DNA from 3 places in the Nocardia sp. KT25-26 genome. Region 1 is predicted to be linked to each of the others. Evidence: riboswitches for the same ligand, from Rfam matches in the RefSeq annotation. Region 1 holds a riboswitch; each other region holds the start of a gene.
What was found. Region 1 has a riboswitch for S-adenosylmethionine ahead of AC1HFH_RS03345 (rhodanese-like domain-containing protein). Riboswitches for the same ligand answer to the same signal wherever they lie in the genome.

Region 1 (4,272 bases):
CGTGGGCGCCTCCATCTACGACGTGCCCGAGGGTGGGATCCCGGTCTACATCGCCGCCGGTGGCCCGGTGGTCGCCCGCTACGCCGGGCGGGCCGGCGACGGCTTCATCTGCACCTCCGGTAAGGGCATGGAGCTGTACAACGACAAGCTGATGCCCGCGGTCGCCGAGGGCGCGGCCAAGGCGGACCGGGCATGCGACGACATCGACAAGATGATCGAGATCAAGATCTCCTACGACACCGACCCCGAGCTCGCGCTGGAGAACACCCGCTTCTGGGCGCCGCTGTCGCTGACCCCGCAGCAGAAGCACGACATCACCGACCCGATCGAGATGGAGGCCGCCGCCGACGCGCTGCCGATCGAGCAGATCGCCAAGCGCTGGATCGTGGCCAGTGATCCCGACGATGCGGTGGAGCAGATCAAGCCGTACCTCGACGCGGGCCTGAACCACCTGGTCTTCCACGCCCCGGGCCACGACCAGCTCCGGTTCCTGGACCTGTTCCGGCGCGATCTCGCGCCGCGGCTGCGCAAGCTGGGCTGATCCTGCCGGTCTATCCGAGGGCGTTGTCCAGATCGGCGAGCAGATCCTCGGTGTCCTCCAGGCCGACCGAGATTCGCACCACACCGTCGGTGAGGCCGATGGTGGCGCGGCCCTCCGGCCCCATGGCCCGATGGGTCGTGGTGGCCGGATGGGTGATCAGGGTCTTGGCGTCACCGAGGTTGTTCGAGATGTCCACGATGCGCAGCCGGTTCAGTACCTCGAAGGCGCGCTTCTTACCGTCGTCTCCGGAGAGTTCGAAGGTGACGACGGTGCCGCCGCCGGACATCTGGGAACGCGCCAGATCGTATTGCGGATGCGATTCCAGGAACGGGTACCGCACCCAGCCGACACCCGGGTGTTCGTCCAGGAAACGGGCGATGGCCAGCGCGGATTCGGTGGAGTGCCGGACCCGCAGCGGCATGGTCTCCAGGCCCTTCAGCAATGTCCAGGCATTGAACGGGCTCAGCGCCGGACCGGTGTGCCGCATCAGGTTCTTCACCGGCCCCTGGATATAGTCCTCGTCGCCGAGGATGACACCGCCGAGCACCCGGCCCTGTCCGTCGATGTGCTTGGTGCCCGAGTACACGACCACGTCGGCACCCAGTTCGAAGCCCCGCTGCAGCAGCGGCGTGGCGAAGACGTTGTCCAGCACCACCTTCGCGCCCGCGGCATGGGCGAGCTCGGCCACCTTGCGTACATCGACCAGCGTCTGCATCGGATTGGCCGGGGTTTCGAAGAACACCGCCTGGGTGGGCACCGACAGCGCCTGCTCCCACTGCTCGAGATCGTCACCGTCGACGAAGACGGTTTCGATGCCCCAGCGCGGCAGGATCTCGTTGCACACCACGAAGCACGAACCGAACAGGCTGCGGGCGGCGACCAGCCGGTCCCCGGCCTGCAGCAGCGCGCCGAGCGCGGTGAACACCGCGGACATCCCGCTGGCCGTGGCGAAGGCGGCTTCGGCGCCGTCGATCAGGCGCATCCGCTCCTCGAACACCGCGACGGTCGGGTTGCCGTAGCGCGAGTACACGAAATGCTCCACCTCGCCGGTGAACGCGGCCTCGGCGGCCTCGGCGCTCTCGTAGACGAAGCCGGAGGTCAGATACAACGCCTCGGAGGTCTCCTCGAAGCCGGAACGGCGGAGTCCGCCGCGGACACCCAGCGTCGCCGGGCCGACCTCGGCGGGCAACGGACGGTCGAACGATCCACCGGTGATCATGAATCCGCAATCCTTTCGAATCAGGACTGGCGCCACGGCAGACCGACGGCCCGCCAGCCACTGCCACCGCGATGTCCGTGGGCATCCAAGCCGCCCTCGAAACCGTCGAGCACGTTGTAGGACGGGGCGATTCCGGCACCAGTGGCCAGGGCGGCCGCATGCGCGGACCGCTGACCGGAACGACACAGGAACACCACCGGCGCCTCGGCCGGCCGGTCGCGCAGAGCTTCGGCGAGCCGGTCACCGAATTCGGGGTTGCGGGAGCCGTTCACATCGACCCACTCCAGCAGCAGGGTCGGCCGCTCGATCGCACTGGTGTCCGGTACGCCGACGAACCGCCACTCCGCATCGGTGCGCACATCCACCAGCACCGCATCGGGGTTCTCGGACAGGATCTTCCACGCCTGCTCCGGGGTGATGTCGCCGGCGTAACTCATGTTCGAACCTCCTGTGAATCCGCACTTGCCGCATTCGGAGTCGAAAACGGCCAGGTCGTCACCCGGAGCACCCCACCGCGGAGGAGGGTTGCCGACCAGCCAGCCGGGGCTTGTCGCTGGTACTCATGACCTCGGCACCGAGATTGCCCCGGCACCGGGCACGCTGTCAACTCGCTTCGAGATCGGTCACAACCGTCAGATGGTGCACACCAGCCAGCTGCCGTCGATCCGCCGGAACTCCCAGGTACTACTGGATTCCGCGCCGTCGACCTGCACGGTGACGGTGGCCCGTCCCCGGTCGCCGTTGATCCGCTGATCGGTGACGCGGGAAAGCTCGGCCGGTGCTTCGGGATCCGGCCCGCCGAGTTCGTCGGACAATCCGGAAGCCGCTTCGTCGAAGTCCGGGCAGGCCACGCCGATCGGCGGGCGCCGGTCACTGTTGGCCCGGGCGTCCAGGTAGTTGGCCGCGGCCGCGGCGATCCGGTCGGCTTCTGTGACATTTTTCTCAGCGGGCGACAGCAGGCCGCCCAGCACGATGGCGATCAGCACCAGCACGGCGATCACGGCGGCCACCGCGAACGGGACGATGGAGCGTTTGTCGGTCTGGTCGACGACGATCGGCGGCTCGTCCTCGTGGTCGGGCCGACTTTCGCCCGGTCGCTGCTCGGTCATAGCATGGAATCATCCCACTCCGGGCCCGGGGAACCGGAGCCGGATCGTGCGCGGATAGAATCGGCCCTTGCGGCCTGCCGCCGAGTCGACGGCCGCCCGCCCGATGCCGGGCCGTCAATTTAGCCTAAGCTAAGTAGACACCGTCAATCGTTATCGACCATAAGGGTGCGCGTAAGAGATGACCGAGAACACTGAGTCGACGGCCGTGGGCGCCGCGGGGACCCGCCCGCTCCGCATTGCGATCGTGGGCGCCGGACCGGCCGGGATCTACGCCGCCGACGCATTGATGAAGTCCGATGCCGAGGTGTCGATCGACCTGTTCGAGCGCATGCCTGCGCCGTTCGGGCTGATCCGCTACGGCGTCGCGCCGGACCACCCGCGGATCAAGGGCATCGTCACCGCCCTGCACAAGGTGCTGGACAAGGACGAGGTCCGCCTGCTCGGCAATATCGACTACGGCACCGACATCACCCTGGACGACCTGCGGGTCTTCTACGACGCGGTGATCTTCTCCACCGGCGCCAACGCCGACCGGGCCCTGCCGATCCCCGGGATCGACCTGGACGGCTCCTACGGTGCGGCCGACTTCGTCTCCTGGTACGACGGCCACCCCGATGTGCCGCGCAGCTGGCCGCTGGACGCCGAGAAGGTCGCCGTCCTCGGCGTCGGCAACGTCGCACTCGATATCGCCCGCGTGCTGGCGAAGACCGGCGACGAGCTGCTGCCCACCGAGATCCCGCCGAACGTGTACGCCGGCCTGAAGGCCAACAAGGCCGTCGAGGTGCACGTATTCGGCCGGCGCGGTCCCGCCCAGGCCAAGTTCACCCCCCTCGAACTGCGCGAACTCGACCACTCGCCGACCATCGAGGTCATCGTCGATCCCGAGGACATCGACTACGACGAGGGCTCGGAGGCCGCGCGGCGCAACTCCAAGCAGGTCGACATGGTCTCCAACACCCTCGAGCAGTGGGCCATCCGCGACCAGGGCGACCGGCCGCACAAGCTGTACCTGCACTTCTTCGAATCGCCCGCCGAGGTCCTCGGCTCCGACGGCAAGGTTGTCGGCCTGCGTACCGAGCGCACCCAGCTCGACGGCACCGGCAACGTCAAGGGCACCGGCGAGTACAAGGACTGGGATGTGCAGGCGGTCTACCGTGCCGTCGGCTACCTGTCGCAGAACATCACCAACCTGCCGTTCGACGATCAGGCCGGCACCGTCCCGAACGAGGCCGGCCGGGTACTGGTCGACGAGAGCGCCGCGGGCGCGGACCGGTTCATGAAGGCCACCTACGTGACCGGCTGGATCAAGCGCGGCCCGGTCGGCCTGATCGGCCACACCAAGGGCGACGCCAACGAGACCATCGCCTGCCTGCTCGACGATGCGAAGGACTTCGCGCCGGCCG
Region 2 (4,272 bases), 1.4 Mb from region 1:
GCCGTCACCTGGTCGCGGATCGAGATCCCGGGGAAGCGGGCACCCCAGGGCGCCCCGTCCGGTGCCGGTGCGCCCGGTCCGGTACTGCCGCGGCAGCCGCCGAGCACGTTGGTGGCGATCACGCACCATTCGTCGGTGTCGATCGGGGCGCCCGGCCCGACCATGCCTTCCCACCAGCCCGGCGCGGTACCGGGGCCGCCGATGACGTGGGAATCGCCGGTCAGAGCGTGTTCGATCAGCACCACATTGTCGAGCGCGGCCGACGGTTCACCCCAGCGCTGCACGGCCAGCTCCACATCGGGGACCACCGCGCCGTTCTCCAGCGCGATATCCCCGACCGCGACTGTGCCGAGCTGCCCGTCGCCCGGCGGCAGCAGCGCGACGCCGGACGGGCAGCTCGGCGATTCGGTACTCACAGTCACGTCGCAACCGCCGTGTCGTCGGCAGCCGATCCGGCCGCCGCGAACCCGGCCTCGAGATCGGCGCGGATGTCGTCGATGCCCTCGATGCCCACGGCGAGCCGGACCAGGCCGGGAGTGACGCCGGCGGCCAGCTGTTCCTCCGGCGTCAGCTGCGCATGCGTCGTGGACGCCGGATGGATCACGAGGGAACGCACGTCACCGATGTTAGCGACATGGCTGTGCAGGGTTAATGCGTCGACGAACTTCTTACCGGCCTCCAGGCCGCCGCGCAGCTCGAACGAGACGACCGCGCCGGCACCCTTCGGGGCCAGCTGCCGGGCACGTTCGTACCAGGGTGAACCGGGCAGTCCCGCGTAGTGGACGGCGCTGACAGCAGGCTGTTCGGTGAGGAACCTCGCAACGTCCTCGGCGTTGGCGACATGCCGTTCCATCCGCAGGCTCAGCGTCTCCAGGCCCTGCGCGATCAGGAAGGCGTTGAACGGGGCCACCGCGGCGCCCAGATCGCGCAGCAGCTGCACCCGGGCCTTCAGCGCGAACGCCGGGGCACCGAGGTCGGCGTACACCACGCCGTGGTAGCTGGGGTCGGGCTCGGTGAAGCCGGGGAACCGCGGGGCGCCGTCGGCGTCGCGTCCGGTCCAGTCGAAGGTGCCGCCGTCGACGAGCACACCGGCCACCGCCGTACCGTGCCCACCCAGGTATTTGGTCGCCGAGTGCACCACGATGTCGGCGCCGTGCGCCAGCGGCCGGACCAGGTACGGGGTCGGCACGGTGTTGTCCACGATCAGCGGGACCCCGGCGGTGTGCGCGACCTCGGCGATGCCCGGGATGTCCAGGACCGCGCTGCTCGGGTTGGCGATCGTCTCGCCGTAGAACGCCTTGGTGTTCGGCCGGACGGCGGCCCGCCACTGGTCCAGGTCGTCCGGGTCCTCGACGAAGGTGACCTCGATGCCGAGCCGCGGCAGCGTGTAGCGGAACAGGTTGAAGGTGCCGCCGTACAGATGCGGGCTGGCCACGATGTGATCCCCGGCGCCGGCCAGGTTGAGGATCGCGAAGGTCTCCGCGGACTGCCCGGAGGCCAGCAGCAGGGCGGCGACCCCGCCCTCGAGCGCGGCGATGCGCTGCTCCACCACGTCCTGGGTGGGGTTCATGATCCGGGTGTAGATATTGCCCGGTTCGGCGAGCCCGAACAGCGCGGCGGCATGGTCGGTGTCGCGGAAGGCGTAGGAAGTGGTCTGGTAGATCGGTAGGGCGCGGGCGCCGGTACCGTCCTCGGGTGCCTGCCCGGCATGGATCTGCTTGGTTTCGAAGGACCAGTCGGTCATCGGATACCTCCTGAACTGCGCGCTTGCTCTCGACTCTCGAGAGCCCGGTCATCACCCGGAGCACCCCACCGCACAGGAGGGTTGCCGGCCAGCGAGCCGGGGCTTGGCGCTGGCACTCATGACCTGATTCGACATGTTAACTGTCGATGGCGTCCGTGCGGAAATTTCGGTCCGATTCCCGGGTGGGCCGCCGCGGCCCGGTACCGGGCGGGGAGCGTGGTGGTGTGCGTGTCGCCGGTTATGCGCGGTGGGTATCGGTTGCCGATGTTCGCCGTCGGTGCCGGTCGGTAAGCTGGGGCCTCGGAAGTGTTTCCTGTCACGTCGGCAGCACCGGCTGTTCGTCTCCCGGCCAGGGTCCGCACAGTGGGCCCTCCCCGAGCGGTGAGGATGCCGACAGCAGTACGCTTGTCTTGTTTGCACCACACGTCTCGCAAACAACGCGGGGCATATACGTTGTCTGTTGAACAGCTGGGGTCCGCTCACAAGCGTGTTCACCTGGCCGTGCAATGAGGGCACCATCCTAGGAGGACACGAAGATCCATGTCCAAGATCAAGGTTGAAGGCACCGTCGTCGAACTCGACGGTGATGAGATGACCCGGATCATCTGGCAGTTCATCAAGGACAAGCTGATCCACCCGTACCTCGACCTGAACCTCGAGTACTACGACCTCGGGATCGAGTACCGGGACAAGACAGACGACCAGGTCACCGTCGACGCGGCGAATGCGATCAAGAAGCATGGCGTCGGTGTGAAATGTGCCACCATCACCCCCGACGAGGCCCGCGTCAAGGAGTTCGGCCTCAAGAAGATGTGGCGGTCGCCCAACGGCACCATCCGTAACATTCTCGGCGGCACCATCTTCCGCGCCCCGATCATCATCTCCAACGTGCCCCGGCTGGTACCGGGCTGGACCAAGCCGATCATCATCGGCCGGCACGCCTTCGGCGACCAGTACCGGGCCACCGACTTCAAGGTCTTCCAGGGCGGCACCGTCACCCTCACCTTCACCCCGGAGGACGGCAGCGAGCCGATCGTCCACGAGGTCGTGAAGATGCCCGAGGACGGCGGCGTCGTGATGGGCATGTACAACTTCAAGAAGTCCATCGAGGACTTCGCGCGGGCCTCGTTCAACTACGGCCTGCAGCAGAACTACCCCGTGTACATGTCGACGAAGAACACCATCTTGAAGGCCTACGATGGCATGTTCAAGGACACCTTCCAGGAGGTGTTCGACGCCGAGTTCAAGGCCGAGTTCGACGCGGCCGGGCTGACCTACGAGCACCGCCTCATCGACGATATGGTCGCCTCCTCCATGAAGTGGGAGGGCGGTTACGTGTGGGCCTGCAAGAACTACGACGGCGACGTGCAGTCCGATACCGTCGCCCAGGGCTTCGGTTCGCTCGGCCTGATGACCTCGGTGCTGCTCACTCCGGACGGCCGGACCTGTGAGGCCGAGGCCGCGCACGGCACGGTCACCCGGCACTACCGGCAGCATCAGCAGGGCAAGCCGACCTCGACCAACCCGATCGCCTCGATCTTCGCCTGGACCCGTGGTCTCGAGCATCGCGGCAAGCTGGACAACACCCCCGAGGTGATCAACTTCGCGCAGACCCTCGAGGATGTGGTGATCAAGACCGTCGAGGGCGGCCAGATGACCAAGGACCTCGCGCTGCTCGTCGGCGGCGACCAGGGCTACCTGACCACCGAAGAGTTCCTCGGTGCGCTGGATGTGAACCTGGCCCGCGCGCTGCGATAACGAGCCGGTTCCGCCGCCACATCTGCGGCCCGTTTCCGGTTGTACGGTCGTCGCAACGCCCTCGATCGAGGGTGCTGCGACGACCGTTGTCGTTTCGGGATGCGGGCCCGGGGCCGGGTGGCCGGGTGGCGGAACTCACGTGCTGTCGAGGAGCGAACCGCAGCATGGCCTTGTTGAACTGAGACGTGACTTCCGCGCCTCCGGTGAACACCGACCGTACCGACGCCGTGCCACGGACCGGCTGGCATGTGCCGGCCATGCTGGCGCTGGCGCTAGGTGGGTTCGGGATCGGTACCACCGAGTTCGTCACCATGGGGTTGCTGCCGGATATCGCGGCCGCGTTCCGGGTGTCCGAGCCGACGGCCGGGCATGCGGTGTCGGCCTACGCGCTCGGTGTGGTGGTCGGCGCCCCGGTGATCGCGGCGCTCTGTGCCCGGATGGCCCGCAAGAAGCTGCTGGTGCTGCTGATGGTGGCCTTCACCGTCGGCAACACCGCCACGGTGCTGGCCCCGACCTTCGGTTTGCTGGTGGCGGCGCGGTTCGTCTCCGGTCTGCCGCACGGTGCCTATTTCGGTGTCGCCTCGCTGGCTGCGGCCTCGCTGGCTCCGGCCGGGCAGCGCGCCAAGGCGGTTGCTGCGGTTATGCTGGGATTGAGCGCCGCCAACGTCGTCGGCGTTCCCTCAGCCACCTGGCTCGGTCAGACACTCGGCTGGCGGGACGCCTTCGTGGTGGTCGCCCTGATCGGCCTCGCGACGATCGCCGCGTTGCTG
Region 3 (4,272 bases), 420 kb from region 1:
TCGGCGCCAACGCGACATGCTGCTGCTTCCCGGTGCTCACCCGGATGTTCAGCTGCTGATCGAGGAAGTCGAATTCGATATCGAACACCTCACCGCGGTACGGCATGGCCGAGGTGGTCAGCCCACGAGCCGAGACGTACAGCGGAACCTGCCACCAGTGATTGATCATCGGCGCCTGCGCCAAGCGGATCTTGCCGACGATCTGCGTCCACATGTGCAGCGTGTCCCGGGTGCCGGTCCAGTCGTCCACGCGCAGCGCCGGCCAGCGCTCGCCGTGCGGTACCGCTTGCATGTGTTTCTCCCTTCGGCCGGATCGGCCGGAAACGCGACGGGATGATCGATTCGGTTCGGCTCGTCCGGCGTGCAGCGGAGCGTCGATATTCGGGCCGGGCGGCCGATGGGGTCCCGTCGGTCGTCTCGCGGTCGATGCAGTGGTGAAACCGGTTTGTGGGACCTGTCGGGCGCGGTCCGTTACCTGTCGACGGATGCCGTGGCGGGCGAATACGGCACCGGTGATGCTGCGCTCCAGGGTAGCCGGATCGCAGCCGGTAGGGCCATCGGTGATCGAACCGTTGGTGCGCGGAGCTCGTTGCCGTCGGCCGGTGGATGGTGCCTAGGATCCCGGCGTGACCGTCCTGCGCTCGATTCTGTTGTTCGCCCTGGCCGCGCTCGCCGAGATCGGTGGTGCCTGGCTGGTCTGGCAAGGGGTCCGGGAGAGTCGCGGCTGGGTCTGGATCGGTGCCGGGGTGATCGCGCTCGGTCTCTACGGTTTCGTCGCGACCCTGCAGCCGGATGCCCACTTCGGCCGGATCCTGGCCGCATACGGTGGCGTGTTCGTTGCCGGATCTCTGCTGTGGGGCATGGCGGCTGACGGCTTCCGCCCGGACCGGTGGGACGTGTCGGGGGCACTCATCTGCCTGATCGGCGTAGCGGTCATCATGTACGCCCCGCGTCCGGCCTGAGTTGCGGTGCTGCGCCCGGTGGCGGCACTTTCCGGTGGATGCCGAGAACCCGGGCCACCAGGGCATCGGACATCCTGTCGGGCAGGTGCGCAATCATCGGCAGCGCCCGCGCACCGCGTCCCGCGGGATAGACCGTCCGCGGTCGCCGGGTGGTGATCGCCTGCACCAGTACAGCGGCGATCGAATCCGGCTCTGCGAGAGGCATACTGCCGGTGGCGCGCCGCACGGCGGTGATCATCGGGTCGTAGAGCCGGACCACCTCGGGGTCGGCCGCCGGCGGGCCGAGTCGGCGGCTGCGGCGGCCCGGTCGAAGATCGCGGTGTCGGCGCCGGTGGGCTCGACGATCACCACCCGGATGCCCCACCCGGCCAGCTCACCGCGCAGGGCGACGCTGAGGGACTCGAGCGCGGCCTTGCAGCCGAGATCGGCCCGTTGTAGGGCATGGCCCGCCGGGCGGTGGGTGCCGCGACATTCACTACCCGGCTCTCCCGCGGGTTGCCTGCAAGGCGCAGGAACCGTCCCTGTCGGCCCGGCTCGCCGAGCTGATCGAGCAGGGCGGTCCGGCGCCGACAGGGGTGTCACGCCAGCCCGGCCGCCCGGAAGTCCAGGGGTGATGCGATACCGGTGGCGGCATCGACGACGCCACCGGTGCAGGTGCCCGACCATGCCTGTGGTCGGTCGGGGGCCGGGACCGGGCCGATACCGTCGGTGACGACGACGTTGAACCAGCCGTCCGGGGTGCCGAGGACATGCAGGTCCTCGTGCAGGCGGACGCGGGTGCCCGGGCGCAGGGTCGCGGCCAGGGCCGGGTCGTGGTGGCGGACGTGTGGGGTTCCGGATTCGTGGCGATAGCTCAGGGTGATGCGCCCGGCGTGCGTTGCGGTGACGGTCGCATCGCGCCAGCCCCACGGTGTGCCGCCGACCTGCGCGGCGTGGCCGGGGTGGACTCGGTGGCCCGGCCGGTGGGACGTGCAGGGCGTGCCCGCGCAGGTTTCGAAGATCTCGGTCATGGTGCACCTCGCACTCATGGCGAAGCTCGCGATCGAGCTTGCCCGGCTTGACCACAGCCGGTCGGCTGCAGCCCGGGTCTTCTCTGGTGGGCACCGTGTCGGGCGACGCGGTTGCCGTCCACCCCGGACCAGAGGCTTGGCGGGTGGAACTCTTGACCTCGCGATCCAGGATAGCCGACGGCTGCGGCCCGAAACCGATAAGTGCGATAATAGTTAGTGCACGAACTGTTATGGTGGCAAGTATTCGGCGAGAGGAGTGGCGATGGCTGCCGATGAGGACGATCCGCTGCGGCTGGACCGGCAGGTGTGTTTCGCGCTGGCGCTGGCGAACCGGTCGGTGCTGAGCGTGTACCGGCCGCTGCTGGAACCGATGGGCCTCACCCACCCGCAGTATCTGGTGATGCTGGCGCTGTGGGGTGAGGCCCCGCTGTCGGTCAAGGAGATCGGCGAACTGGTGCAACTCGATTCGCCGACGCTGTCCCCGTTGCTGAAGCGGCTGGAAGCGATCGGGTACCTCACGCGCCACCGCGACCCGGACAACGAACGCAGCCTCGTCGTGGACTTGACCCCGGCGGGGCGGGCACTGCGCGCGGACGCCGAGCGGATTCCGCCGGCCGTGGTGGAGCGACTCGGTGTCGGATTGTCCGACCTCGAGGAACTTCATGCGGTTCTGACCCGGATAAATGCGGCCGCGCGGCGTGCCGGGCTGCCGCATCCGGAAGGAGCCGGCGCATGACCGGGCATCGTCCCGGCCCGATCCGCTGGATCGGCTATGCCTTCGGCCGCCGGCTACCCGATTCCATGCGGGACTGGGTGCGCAACGATCTGACCGGAAAGTACGCGGTGCCCCGGCATCTGGCCCGCGGTATGGTCCCGCTGCTGCCGATCTTCGTCGTCTTCCTGCTGTTCCCCGGCCCATTGTGGCTGCGCGGTGCGATGATCCTGCTGGCCGTCCTGCTCGCGGCGTTCTACATCGTCGCCTACATGCCGATGAACCGGGCCCACCGGCTGGCGAAACACGGCCTCCCGCCCGATCTGCAGAACCCGGCCCGGCAGGCCCGCCGCGCCGCCGAGCGGGCCGCCTACGAAGCGCGGTACGCGAGGTAGGGCGGCGGCGCCTGCTGCCACGGCGCGGAGCGCAGGTCTGCGATGCTCCGCCGGTCCCGCTGCGCGGGCGCAGACTCGGCCGCCGCACCCACGGCGATCATCGACATCACGGTCCATCCTGGGTCCGGGCGCAGCGCTGTGGTGAGTGCCTCGGCGTCGAAAGCCCGGAACTGGTGGCAGGCCAGTCCGAGCGCCTGTGCCTGCACGGTCAGGTGGGCAACCGCCTGCCCCAGGTCGTACTCGGCGAATTCCGAATAGGCCATGGCCGGATCGTCCACGTAGTGCCGGGTCATCGTGACGATCAGCGCTCCGGCGTCGGGGGCCCACCGAGCCGAGCTGGGCGCCAGGTGCTGTTGCAACAGTTCGTGCCCGGGGTCGCCGCGCCGGGCGGGGAAGAAGGCCCACGGCTGCGAGTTGCCGGCCGACGGTGCCCACCGGGCGGCCTCCAACAGCAGCTCGAGGGTGTCGCCGGTCATTCGATGTTCGCGGTCGAATCGATGGGGGCTGAAGCGCTGGGCCAGGAGCGGGTGGAGTCTCGCTCCCGGCGACTGTTCCGATGTCACGGTCCGTTCCAACCGGTCCGGTGCCGTGTATATGCCCGGTCGAGCGCCGGTAGTCGAGGTTTGTCGGCGTTCGCGATCCACCGTTGCTCGATACCGTGGATCGGCGCCGAGATGATGTAGTCGCTCCCGGCCGCGCCGGACCACCAACACCAAGCCGCCTGCCCGAGGCGGTCGAGATGCTGGGTGGCCGACTGCTGGGTCAACCGTTCGAATCCGCGATCCGGTGGTAGGGCGATGTTCATCGGTGCGATGCCGCGCCGACGCGGGCAGGTCTCCTCGGCTCGCGACCATGTCCGGGTGGCCCTGTCGCGGCGGCAGTTGATCCGGTCGGGCGCCGCCGGTGCGCTGGCGGCGCTGGCCGGTACGGGTGCCGCCGGGAGTGCCAGGTTTCCGGCACCGCGGCGCTGGGGTGATCCGTTCTCGCTCGGCATCGCATCGGGCGACCCCACGCCCGACGGTGTGGTGCTGTGGACCAGGCTGGCGCCGGACCCGTTGGCACCCGACGGTTTCGGCGGGATGGGGATGCGGCCGGTGACGGTCGACTACGAGGTGGCCCACGATGCCGCGTTCACCCGGCCGGTGGCGCGCGGGTCCGCCGTCGCCACCCGGGAACTCGGGCATACGGTGCAT

Region 2: linked by a shared signal. The riboswitch ahead of AC1HFH_RS22780 (bifunctional o-acetylhomoserine/o-acetylserine sulfhydrylase) and the one ahead of AC1HFH_RS03345 (rhodanese-like domain-containing protein) in region 1 are both predicted to bind S-adenosylmethionine.
Region 3: linked by a shared signal. The riboswitch ahead of AC1HFH_RS05140 (hypothetical protein) and the one ahead of AC1HFH_RS03345 (rhodanese-like domain-containing protein) in region 1 are both predicted to bind S-adenosylmethionine.

Annotation. Positions count from the first base shown of each region.
Region 1 is NZ_CM152813.1:729,538-733,809, reverse strand. It holds gene fgd (glucose-6-phosphate dehydrogenase (coenzyme-F420)) at 1-541, shown strand, start outside; gene AC1HFH_RS03350 (O-succinylhomoserine sulfhydrylase) at 552-1,760, opposite strand; gene AC1HFH_RS03345 (rhodanese-like domain-containing protein) at 1,781-2,197, opposite strand; SAM riboswitch class IV at 2,214-2,328, opposite strand; gene AC1HFH_RS03340 (Rv0361 family membrane protein) at 2,393-2,869, opposite strand; gene AC1HFH_RS03335 (FAD-dependent oxidoreductase) at 3,048-4,272, shown strand, end outside.
Region 2 is NZ_CM152813.1:5,011,570-5,015,841, reverse strand. It holds gene metX (homoserine O-acetyltransferase MetX) at 1-422, opposite strand, end outside; gene AC1HFH_RS22780 (bifunctional o-acetylhomoserine/o-acetylserine sulfhydrylase) at 419-1,744, opposite strand; SAM riboswitch class IV at 1,759-1,868, opposite strand; gene AC1HFH_RS22775 (NADP-dependent isocitrate dehydrogenase) at 2,285-3,502, shown strand; gene AC1HFH_RS22770 (MFS transporter) at 3,760-4,272, shown strand, end outside.
Region 3 is NZ_CM152813.1:1,147,729-1,152,000, forward strand. It holds gene AC1HFH_RS05130 (DUF5996 family protein) at 1-292, opposite strand, end outside; gene AC1HFH_RS05135 (YnfA family protein) at 627-962, shown strand; gene AC1HFH_RS05140 (hypothetical protein) at 1,541-1,972, opposite strand; SAM riboswitch class IV at 2,011-2,130, opposite strand; gene AC1HFH_RS05145 (MarR family winged helix-turn-helix transcriptional regulator) at 2,235-2,708, shown strand; gene AC1HFH_RS05150 (DUF5313 family protein) at 2,705-3,079, shown strand; gene AC1HFH_RS05155 (nitroreductase family protein) at 3,055-3,555, opposite strand; gene AC1HFH_RS05160 (alkaline phosphatase D family protein) at 3,892-4,272, shown strand, end outside.